Regions from separate parts of the Micromonospora sp. NPDC049201 genome, predicted to be linked through region 1. Evidence: riboswitches for the same ligand, from Rfam matches in the RefSeq annotation. Region 1 holds a riboswitch; the other holds the start of a gene.
The links. A riboswitch is a leader RNA that binds a small molecule or an ion and turns the genes downstream of it on or off. The one in region 1 is predicted to bind S-adenosylmethionine.
Positions count from the first base shown of each region.

Region 2: it holds a riboswitch for S-adenosylmethionine, as region 1 does, so the genes downstream of both, ACZ6O5_RS02040 (ABC transporter substrate-binding protein) here and thrC (threonine synthase) in region 1, are expected to answer to the same signal.

Region 1 is NZ_JBVJHM010000002.1:442,915-447,734, reverse strand. It holds gene ACZ6O5_RS05915 (hypothetical protein) at 1-365, opposite strand, end outside; gene ACZ6O5_RS05910 (hypothetical protein) at 358-726, opposite strand; gene ACZ6O5_RS05905 (DoxX family protein) at 941-1,393, shown strand; gene ACZ6O5_RS05900 (DUF4232 domain-containing protein) at 1,627-2,259, opposite strand; SAM riboswitch class I at 2,472-2,605, shown strand; gene thrC (threonine synthase) at 2,619-3,908, shown strand; gene ACZ6O5_RS05890 (GNAT family N-acetyltransferase) at 4,307-4,820, shown strand, end outside.
Region 2 is NZ_JBVJHM010000001.1:521,865-526,684, forward strand. It holds gene ACZ6O5_RS02025 (carbohydrate ABC transporter permease) at 1-98, shown strand, start outside; gene ACZ6O5_RS02030 (amino acid ABC transporter ATP-binding protein) at 99-842, opposite strand; gene ACZ6O5_RS02035 (amino acid ABC transporter permease) at 839-1,618, opposite strand; gene ACZ6O5_RS02040 (ABC transporter substrate-binding protein) at 1,649-2,512, opposite strand; SAM riboswitch class IV at 2,755-2,865, opposite strand; gene ACZ6O5_RS02045 (EVE domain-containing protein) at 2,973-3,413, shown strand; gene ACZ6O5_RS02050 (PadR family transcriptional regulator) at 3,453-4,016, shown strand; gene ACZ6O5_RS02055 (acyl-CoA dehydrogenase family protein) at 4,013-4,820, shown strand, end outside.

The sequences.
Region 1 (4,820 bases):
GCCAGGCTCGGGTCGCCGTACCGGAGCACGAGCTCCGCGACGATGCGCAGGCTGACCTGTTCGGCCACCTCCGCCAGGAGCTCGGGAGACAGGTGGCCGGCGGTCATGATCCCCTGCAGGTGCGCGATCATTTCCAGGTACCGCGTGTTGAACAGCACGACCGACGGGTCCAGGCCCGGCAGGGAGAACATCTCCGGCACGTCGCCGTCGACCCAGTACACCGCGTACGGGTGGCCGATCACCTCGTCCACCACGTCCAGCACCACGTTCATCGGGCTGTGACCGTCGCGCTCGTGCCGCCACGTCCGGACGGCGGCACCCACCTGCGAGCGTACGACGTGGTCGAGGACGGTGTCGTCAAGCATCCGGTGGTCGGTCCGCCGCGTCGTCGCCCGCCGGCAGCTCCGTCGCGGCCCGGAACTGGCGCAACAGCTCCTCGATGTCCGCCGGACCTGGGTTGTCGACGGCGAAGGTGCGCTCGGCCAGGTTCACCTCCACCCGACCGACGCGGAACTCTTTGACCAGCTCCGCCAGGGCGCGCAGGATGTCCGGCGCCATCTTCAGCGCCACCCCGGCGACCACCATCCACGACGTGACGGCGGCCCCGTCGAGGTTGCGCCGCCCGGACGCCTGCGCCGCGACCCCGCGCGCCGTCAGTGTGTCGACCAGCGGCTGTGCGGCCTCCTCGGCGCACACCGCCACCAGCGTGACCCGCTCCGATCCCACCGGTCACCTCCCGAAAGGTCCACTGGGGAGCAATGAGCACGCTAGTGCACCGCCGCCACACTCCGACCGGTCCGAGGTCTTCCTGTCGGCTACCCGACTTCCATATCATGGGAGCGTTCCCACAAGATTGTCCCGCCAGCAAGGAATTTATTACCTTCAATGTTTATGCCGGCCATCCTGGACGTCGTCCCACACCCGTCCCAGGAGGTTTCCCATGGTCCCGGCGCAGTTGAACGGTCCCGTGCTCTCCCTGTTCCGCATCGTCGTCGGCTTTCTCTTCCTGCTCCACGGCGCGGCGTCGATCTTCGGAATACTCGGCGGCAACCCGGCCACCGGCGGCGCGGTTCCCGCCGGCACCTGGCCCGGCTGGTGGGCCGCGCTGATCCAGCTCGTCTGCGGCGTGCTCGTGCTCGTCGGCCTGGTCACCCGGCCCGCCGCGCTGCTCGCCTCCGGCTCGATGGCGTACGCGTACTTCGTGGTGCACCAGCCGCACGGCCTGCTGCCGATGAAGAACGGCGGCGAACTGGCCGCGCTCTTCTGCTGGTCGTTCCTGCTGGTCGCGGTGCTCGGCCCGGGCACCTGGGCGCTCGACGCCCTGATCTCCCGCCGCCGCGCGGCCCCCGCCGACCTCACCCCGGCGACCCGCCGCGCCTCCGTCCCGGCCTGACCCGCCGCGCGCCCGAGATCTTGGTACGGGAGTGCCCCTCCGAGGGCGGTTCCGTACCAAGATCTGTCAGCGGCAGCGTCGGGAGCGGGGGAGCGGGGCGTCACACCAGACCCGGGTACGCACCGACTGCCGTGCGGCAGGCCATCACGATCCTGATCGAGACCGGAGAGTCGTACGGCCACCAGGGGTTGGGTGTGTTCGTGCCGGACGCTGCCGAGTGACGGGCTGACCGGCTACAGCGGATTGTCCGGCGTCTCGACCGGGGAGGGCGGGGCGCTCGGCGTGACCGGTTCCGTGGTCGGGTCGGCGTCGCGGCGCTTCCAGGCGCTGACCCCGAGTCGGCCGGTGTTGCCGAGGTCGATCGTCCCGTCCATCGCCACCGCGTACGCCGGCCTGCCGGCCACCGGCGCGACGTCGAGCTGAGCGCCCTCGGTGGCCTCCACGGTCGGATCGGTGAACGTGTTGCGCCAGAGCAGCGCGGCGCCGGCCCGTTCGCCGGGGCGCAGCACGAGCTTTGTCGGTGGGGCGTCGAAGCCGGAGGTGATCCCCGTCGCGCCGGGGATGATCCTGACCTTGATCGCGTCCCCGTCGGCGTCCCGCAGGCTGACCGCCGGGTAGCCGCGCAGCTCGTACGGCTGGGTTCCGCAGTTGACCAGTTCCAGGCCCATGGCCCGCAACCCCATCGCGGCGCTCACGCCCAGCTCGGTGATCCGGATGCCCTCCGGGGTGCAGGCCACCGAGGGGGACGGCGTGACCTCGGCGTCCGGCGGCCCGGGCAGCGGGTCGACCGGTGCCGGCGTCGCGGTGCAGGCCGCCAGCAGCGCAACCCCCGCGAGCCCTCCGATCCGGCCAACCACCCGTCGCATCCGGCGATCATCCCACCCCACCCGATCGGCCCGTGGCCCACCACCTTCCGGCGATCATGAAGTTGACCGCGGCCACCGTCCGCTTTGTCGCCGCCAACTTCATGATCGACCGAGGTCAGGAGTGGGAGGCGGGGCCGGTGGGGCGGCCCACTGCGTGAGACCCGGGGTGGCGGGGCCGTGGGCGGCGCATAGAATCGACGGCACAACTGCATACCTCATCCAGAGGGGCTGAGGGATACGGCCCGACGACGCCCCGGCAACCACCCGCACGCTCGACGCCGAGCGCCCTGCGGGCAGGTGCCAATTCCGTCCCCGCCGCACCCGGCGATGCGGGGAAAGATGAGAGGAATTTCCTCGACATGACGTCGACGCTCTCCGCCGTCCCCGGCATCGACACCTCCCGCAGCCCGGCCCGCGCCCTGGTCTGTCGCGCCTGTTCCGCGCGCTACCCGCTGGCCGCCCAGCACGCCTGCTACGAGTGTTTCGGCCCGCTGGAGGTCGACTACGACACCGCCGCCCTGGCCGCCGTCACCCGGGAGCAGATCGAGGCCGGCCCGAACAGCATCTGGCGCTACGCCGCTCTGCTCCCGGCCGGTCAGGACCCGGCCACCCGGGTCACCCTCGACCCGGGGCTGACCCCGCTTGTCGCCGCCGGTCACCTCGCCACCGAGCTGGGCATCACCGCGTCGCTGTGGGTGAAGGACGACAGCGCCAACCCCACCCACTCGTTCAAGGACCGGGTGGTGTCGGTGGCGCTGACCGCCGCCCGGGCGCTCGGTTTCACCCGCTACGCCTGCGCGTCCACCGGCAACCTGGCCAACTCGGTCGCCGCGCACGCGGCCCGTGCCGGTGTGCCGTCGGTGGTCTTCATCCCCAGCGACCTGGAGCAGGGCAAGGTGGTCACCACCGCCGTCTACGGTGGTGACCTGGTCGCCATCGACGGCTCGTACGACGACGTGAACCGGCTCTGCGGCGAGCTGGTGGAGACCGACGAGTTCGAGGACACCGCGTTCGTCAACGTGAACGTGCGGCCCTTCTACGCCGAGGGCTCCAAGACGCTCGGCTACGAGGTGGCCGAGCAGCTCGGCTGGCGGATCCCGGCCCAGGTGGTGATCCCGATGGCCAGTGGCGAGCTGCTCACCAAGATCGACAAGGCGTTCACCGAGCTGGTGGAGATCGGCCTGGTCGAGGCGCCGGCCGGCGGCTGGAAGGTGTTCGGCGCGCAGTCCGCCGGCTGCAACCCGATCGCCACCGCGCTGCACGACGACCGCGACACCATCGTCCCGGTCAAGCCGACCGGCATCGCCAAGTCGCTCAACATCGGCGACCCGGCCGCCGGCGTCTACGCGCTGGAGGCGGTCCGCCGCACCGGCGGCTGGATGGAGTACGCCGACGACGACGAGATCCGCGCCGGGATCACGCTGCTGGCGCGCACCACCGGCGTGTTCGCCGAGACGGCGGGCGGCGTGACGGTGGCGGTGCTGCGCAAGCTGGTCGAGTCGGGCCGGCTGGACCCGACCGCGGAGACGGTGATCTTCAACACCGGCGAGGGCCTCAAGACGCTCGACGCGGTCGCCGCCGCCTCCGGCCCCACCCACCGCATCAAGCCCAGCCTCCGCGCCGCCCGCGACGCCGGCCTCCTGGGCTGACCCACCCCCACCCCACCCCACCCACCCGCGAGGTTGACCAAGGAGTTCGCGTCGGCGTGGAGTGCTGCGCCCGACGCAAACTCCTTGGTCAACTCGCGCGCCGGGCCGGGCGGGGGCCTGGTGCGGCGGGGGCGGGGGCTCGCCCGGGAGAGGGATCGCGGGCGACCAGCGGTGACGGGGGATGTGCGGCGCGTGTCGGAAAACTGTCACCGCAGGACTTGACGGCAGGAACCGGACGGCGCAAGATGCTCGGTGCGGGAGGGCATTCGCCGGAGACTTTTCAAAGTTTTGCGACCCAACGCCGGAGGCGTTGTGCGAACGTCCCTCCCGACCAACGTAGGACAGGGCCAGCGGAAAACCGCTGGCCCTGTCGCTTTTTCCGGGGCAGGCTCGCCGCCATGGGCCTGACCGTCACCCCGCTCGACGCGGCCGACCTGCCGACGCTCGACGCGGCGTACCGGATCGCGGAAGCGGCCCGCGCCGTCGACGAGCCGGACCTGCCGCCGACCTGCCGGCGGCGGTTCGAGGCGCTGCTGCGGCACCCGATGCCCGGCATCGACGGGCGGTGGCTCGTCGCCCGCCTCGACGGCGAGCCGGTCGGCTGGCTCCGGCTGCATCTGCACACGCTGGAGAACACCGAGAACGCCAGCGTCGAGCTGGTGGTCGACCCGGCCCACCGGCGTCGCGGGATCGGGCGCGTGCTGCACGAGCACGGCGTACGGCTGTTCCGGGAGCACGGCGGCAAGCGGTTGGTCGGCTCCACCGCCGCCGCGCTGCCCGGCGAGGAGGACCGGGAGTTCCCGGGCGCGGCGTTCGCCGCCGCGATGGGCGCGAGGGCGGCCAACGCCGACGTCCGCCGCCGGCTCGACGTGACCGCGCTCGACCGGACCCGGCTGGCCGCGCTGCACGCCG
Region 2 (4,820 bases), on a different contig from region 1:
CGGTGGTGGTGCTGACCGTCGCGCCGATCGTCGCGGTCTACCCGTTCATCCAGCGGCACTTCATCAAGGGGGTGCTGATCGGGGCCGTCAAGGGCTGATCAGAGCACCTGGGACAGGAACCGCCGCAACCGGGGGTGTTCGGGGGCCTCGAACACGGCGGCCGGCGGCCCGGCCTCCAACACCCTGCCGGCGTCCATGAACGCGACCGTGTCGGCGACGGTGCGGGCGAAGCCCATCTCGTGCGTGACCACCACCATGGTCATGCCGGCGGCGGCGAGGTCGGCCATCACCGCGAGCACGCCCTTGACCAGCTCCGGGTCCAGCGCCGAGGTGGCCTCGTCGAAGAGCATCACCTGCGGGCGCAGCGCGAGCGCGCGGGCGATGGCGACGCGTTGCTGCTGGCCGCCGGAGAGCTGCGCCGGCCGGGCGTCGGCCTTCGCGGCGAGCCCGACCAGGTCGAGCTGGGCGCGGGCCACCGCCTCCGCCTCGTCCCGGTCGAGCTCCTTCAGCTTCCGCAGCGCGAGCGTGACGTTGCGCAGCACGCTCAGGTGCGGGAACAGGTTGAACTGCTGGAACACCATGCCGACGCGTTGCCGCAGCGCGTCCGGGTCGTCGTGCAGCACGCTGCGCCCGTCCAACAGCACGTCGCCCCGGTCCGGCTCGATCAGCCGGTTGATCGTGCGCAGCAGCGTGGACTTTCCGGAGCCGGACGGTCCGATCACGCAGGCGGTGCCGCCCCGGGCCACGTCCAGGTCCGCGCCGCGCAGCACCCGGTGCGCGCCGAACGCCAGGTGCACGTCGCGGACGGCGAGGCTGACCGAGGTGGCGGTGCCGGTGGTCATCGCGGGTCCCTTCCGGTCGGGGTGACGCCGGCCGGCGTCAGGTCGGTGTCGGGCTCGGGTGGCGGGGCGGCCGGGCGGCCCTGGCGCAGCCGCCGGTCCAGCCAGTTGACCGCGTGCGTCAGCGGCACGGTCAGCAGTAGGTAGCACAGGCCGGCCAGCAGCAGCGCGGACTGGTTGCCGGTGTTCGCCGCGTAGTCCTGGCCGATCCGGAACAGCTCCCGCTGACTGGCCAGCAGGCCGAGGAAGTAGACCAGGCTGGAGTCCTTGATCAACGCGATGAGCTGGTTGACCCAGGCGGGCAGCACCCGGCGTACGCCCTGCGGGATGATCACCAGCCGCATCGACTCGGCCCAGGAGAAGCCGAGCGCCCGGGCGCCCTCCAACTGGGCGGCCTCCACGCTCAGGATGCCGGCCCGGAAGATCTCGCCGAGGTAGGCGGCGGCGATGAGCGACAGCGCCAGCACGCCCAGCGGGTAGGGGTTCGGCCCCCAGACCTCCATGCCCAGCGGCGCCAGGCCGACGCCGATGAGCAGGATGGTGGCCGCGGCCGGCAGGCCGCGGAACACGTCGGTGTAGACCCGGGCCGGCCACCGCAACCAGCGGGTACGCGAGATGCCGGCGACGGCCAGCAGCATGCCCAGCACCGAGCCGAGCAGGGCGGCGGAGGCGGCCAGGATCAGCGTGTTCGGCAGCCCGACGGTCAGCATCTCGGGCAGCGCCTCGCGCATCGACCCCCAGTCGAAGAACGTCTCCCAGAGGGTGCTCAGTGGATCCATGTCCGCTCCGTCCGTCCCGCTCGTGCCCGGTTACCGGTTCGCAGAGGCCACCGACGGCGACGGCACGGCGACCGATCCGCTGCCGGGGGTGAAGTCGGCCGGGATCGGCCGGCCCGGGTAGTACCGCTCCTGGAGGCGGCTCCAGGTGCCGTCGGCGATCACCTGGTCGAGGCCCTTGTCCAACGCCTCGCGCAGCCTGTCGTTGCCCTTCGCCACCGCGTACGCCGTCGGCGCGGGGCTGAGCTGCTTCGCCGCGACCTTGATCTTGCCGGTGCTGTCGGCCGCGGACTTGTCGCCGATCTCGGCCGGTGCGATCCAGGCGTCGGCGGTGCCGGCCTTGAGCTGGTTGACCGCGCCGTTGTAGTCGGGCACCCGCACCGGGTTCAGCTTCTCCCTCGTGGCGAAGTCGTCCTGCACGGTGCCCTGGACCACCACCACGCGCTTGCCGGCGAGCTGGTCGAAGCCGGTGATCGCGGAGCCGGCCGGCACGTCCAGGCCGAAGTAGCCGAAGTCGTAGCCGTTGCCGAAGTCGACGGTCTTCTTCCGCGCCTCGGTGACCGTGATCGAGGAGCTGCCCACGTCGAACTTGCGGTTGTCGACCTGGGCGAGCAGCGCGGAGAAGTCGGTGCCGACGAACTCCACCCTCAGACCGACCTTGCCGGCGACGGCCCGCAGCAGGTCGTTGTCGAAGCCGGTGAACTCGCCGTCCTTGAGGAAGACGTTCGGCGGGGCGTCGGTGAGCGTGCCGGCCCGGATCACGCCGGGTTGCAGCAGGCCGTACGGGTTGTCGGCCGCGTCGCCGGCCGATCCGCCGCAGGCGGTCAGCGCGGTGGCGGCGAGCACGGCGGCGGCGCCGAGCGCGGCGACGCGGGTCAGGGCGGTACGGATACGCACGATGTCTCTCCAGAGTGGACGGACACGCGGGACGCGTGCCGGTGCCGGCGCCGCCGGGCACGGCGGAGCCGGAAGGGTGGATCGGGGAAGGGTGGAGCGGTCGCTCAGCGCGCGTCGCGACAGCGGTCGCTGCACACCCGCATCAGGTCGACGTGGCGACGCCTGACCAGCGCGAGGCCGACCCGGATGGGGGGTGGTGCGAACATGGGTCTCCCTGGTCCGTCGGTGCTGACCTGGGTGCCAGGCCACGCTTGCGCCGGCTGCGGCCGGCGCCTGGTCCTCACCCGGAGCACCCCACCGTGGCGGAGGGTTGCCGGCCAGCGAGCCGGGGCTTGACGCTGGCGCTCATGACCTGCCGAAAGGCTAGCAGCACCGGTGCGCCGGTCGTCCAGCCGTTATGACCACCCTCACGGCCGTGCCTTACCGGGCGGCTCCGGCCGCCGGGACGCAGAATGGCCGGATGACCTCCCCGCGGGTGACCCTCGACGATCTCGGCGCCTGGCTGATCAAGGGCAACGCGGAGCAGACGGACCTGGCCGCCCGCTTCGCCGCCGATCCGCGGGTGGCCGGCTGGTGCGTGCGTCCCGGCTACCGGATCCGCCTGATGCGCGCCGGTCAGCCGGTGGTGTTCTGGGCCAGCGGCAGCCGGGGCCGACTCCGGTACGGCGTGTGGGGCCTGGGCCGGGTGGCCGGCGACCCGCGGCCGGGGGAGCCGGGCGGGCCGTGGACGCTGCCGCTGGACCTGACCGTCCTCGACGAGCCGCTGCGGGTGCGCCGTGCCGTGCTGCGCGCCGACCCCCGGCTGGCCGGCGCGGAGGTCTTCCGGCAGCCGCAGGCGGCGAACCCGTCCTACCTGACCGTCGCGCAGTTCGCCGCCGTGCGGGAGTACCTGCCGGACTAGCTCTTGCTATGCAACAAAGTGCATAGCAAGATGGCCGGCATGTCGCTGGAGCACGCCATCCTCGTCTCGCTGCTGGAGCAACCCGCCTCCGGCTACGAGCTGGCGCGTCGCTTCGACCGCTCGATCGGGCGCTTCTGGACCGCCACGCACCAGCAGATCTACCGGGTCCTCAAGCAGCTCGCCGAGGACGACCGGATCACCGGTGAGGAGATCGGTCAGGAGAGCCTGCCGGACAAGAAGCTCTGGTCGGTCACCCCGACCGGCCGGGCCGCGCTGGTCGGCTGGCTGCACGCCCCGGTGCGGCCGGAGGCGGTCCGGCACGAACTGGCCGTCAAGATCCGGGGCGCCGCGTTCGACGACGCGGCCGGGCGCGCGCTCCTGGTCGCCGAGGTCGAGCGCTACCGCGCCGACCACCAGACCGTCCTCGCCGGCTACCTGGCCGGCGAGCGCCGCGACTTCGGCTCCGCCGCACCCGACGCCCGGGCGGCGTTGCAGCACGTGGTGCTGCGCGGCGGCATCGCGTACGAGCGGATGGTGCTGGCCTGGCTGGACGACGTCCTGGCCACCCTCCGCGACCTCGACCCGGAAAGGCCCCCCGCGTGAGCGACCCGCTGCTGTTCCACCCGCACCACTACGCCCCCGCCGACCTCGACGAGACCTCGCGGCGGCTGCTGCGCGCCACCATCGACTGGTTCGAGACCCGGGGCAAGCGCGCCCTGGTCGACAGCTACCACGCCCGCGAGTGGTACGCCGACTTCCTCGACTTCGCCGCCCGGGAACGCCTCTTCGCCACGTTCCTCACCCCGTCCGCCGACGGCGGCGGCGACGCCGACAAGCGCTGGGACACCGCCCGCAACGCCGCGCTCAGCGAGATCCTCGGCTTCTACGGGCTCGGCTACTGGTACACCTGGCAGGTCACCGTGCTCGGCCTCGGGCCGGTGTGGCAGAGCGGCAACGCCGCCGCCCGGGCCCGCGCCGCCGAGCTGCTCGACCAGGGGCACGTGATGGCCTTCGGCCTCTCCGAGCGTCCGCACGGCGCCGACATCTACGCCACCGACATGCTGCTCACCCCCGACGGCGCGGGTGGTTTCCGGGCCACCGGCGGCAAGTACTACATCGGCAACGGCAACGTCGCCGGGCTGGTCTCGGTCTTCGGCCGGCGCGCCGACGTCGAGGGCCCCGAGGGGTACGTGTTCTTCGCCGCCGACAGCCGGCACCCGGCGTACCGGCTGGTCCGCAACGTGGTCGCCGCCCAGATGTACGTCTCCGAGTTCCGGCTGGAGGACTACCCGGTGCGCGCCGAGGACGTGCTGCACACCGGGCCGGCCGCGTTCGACGCCGCGCTGAACACGGTCAACGTCGGCAAGTTCAACCTCTGCACCGCGTCCGTCGGCATCTGCGAGCACG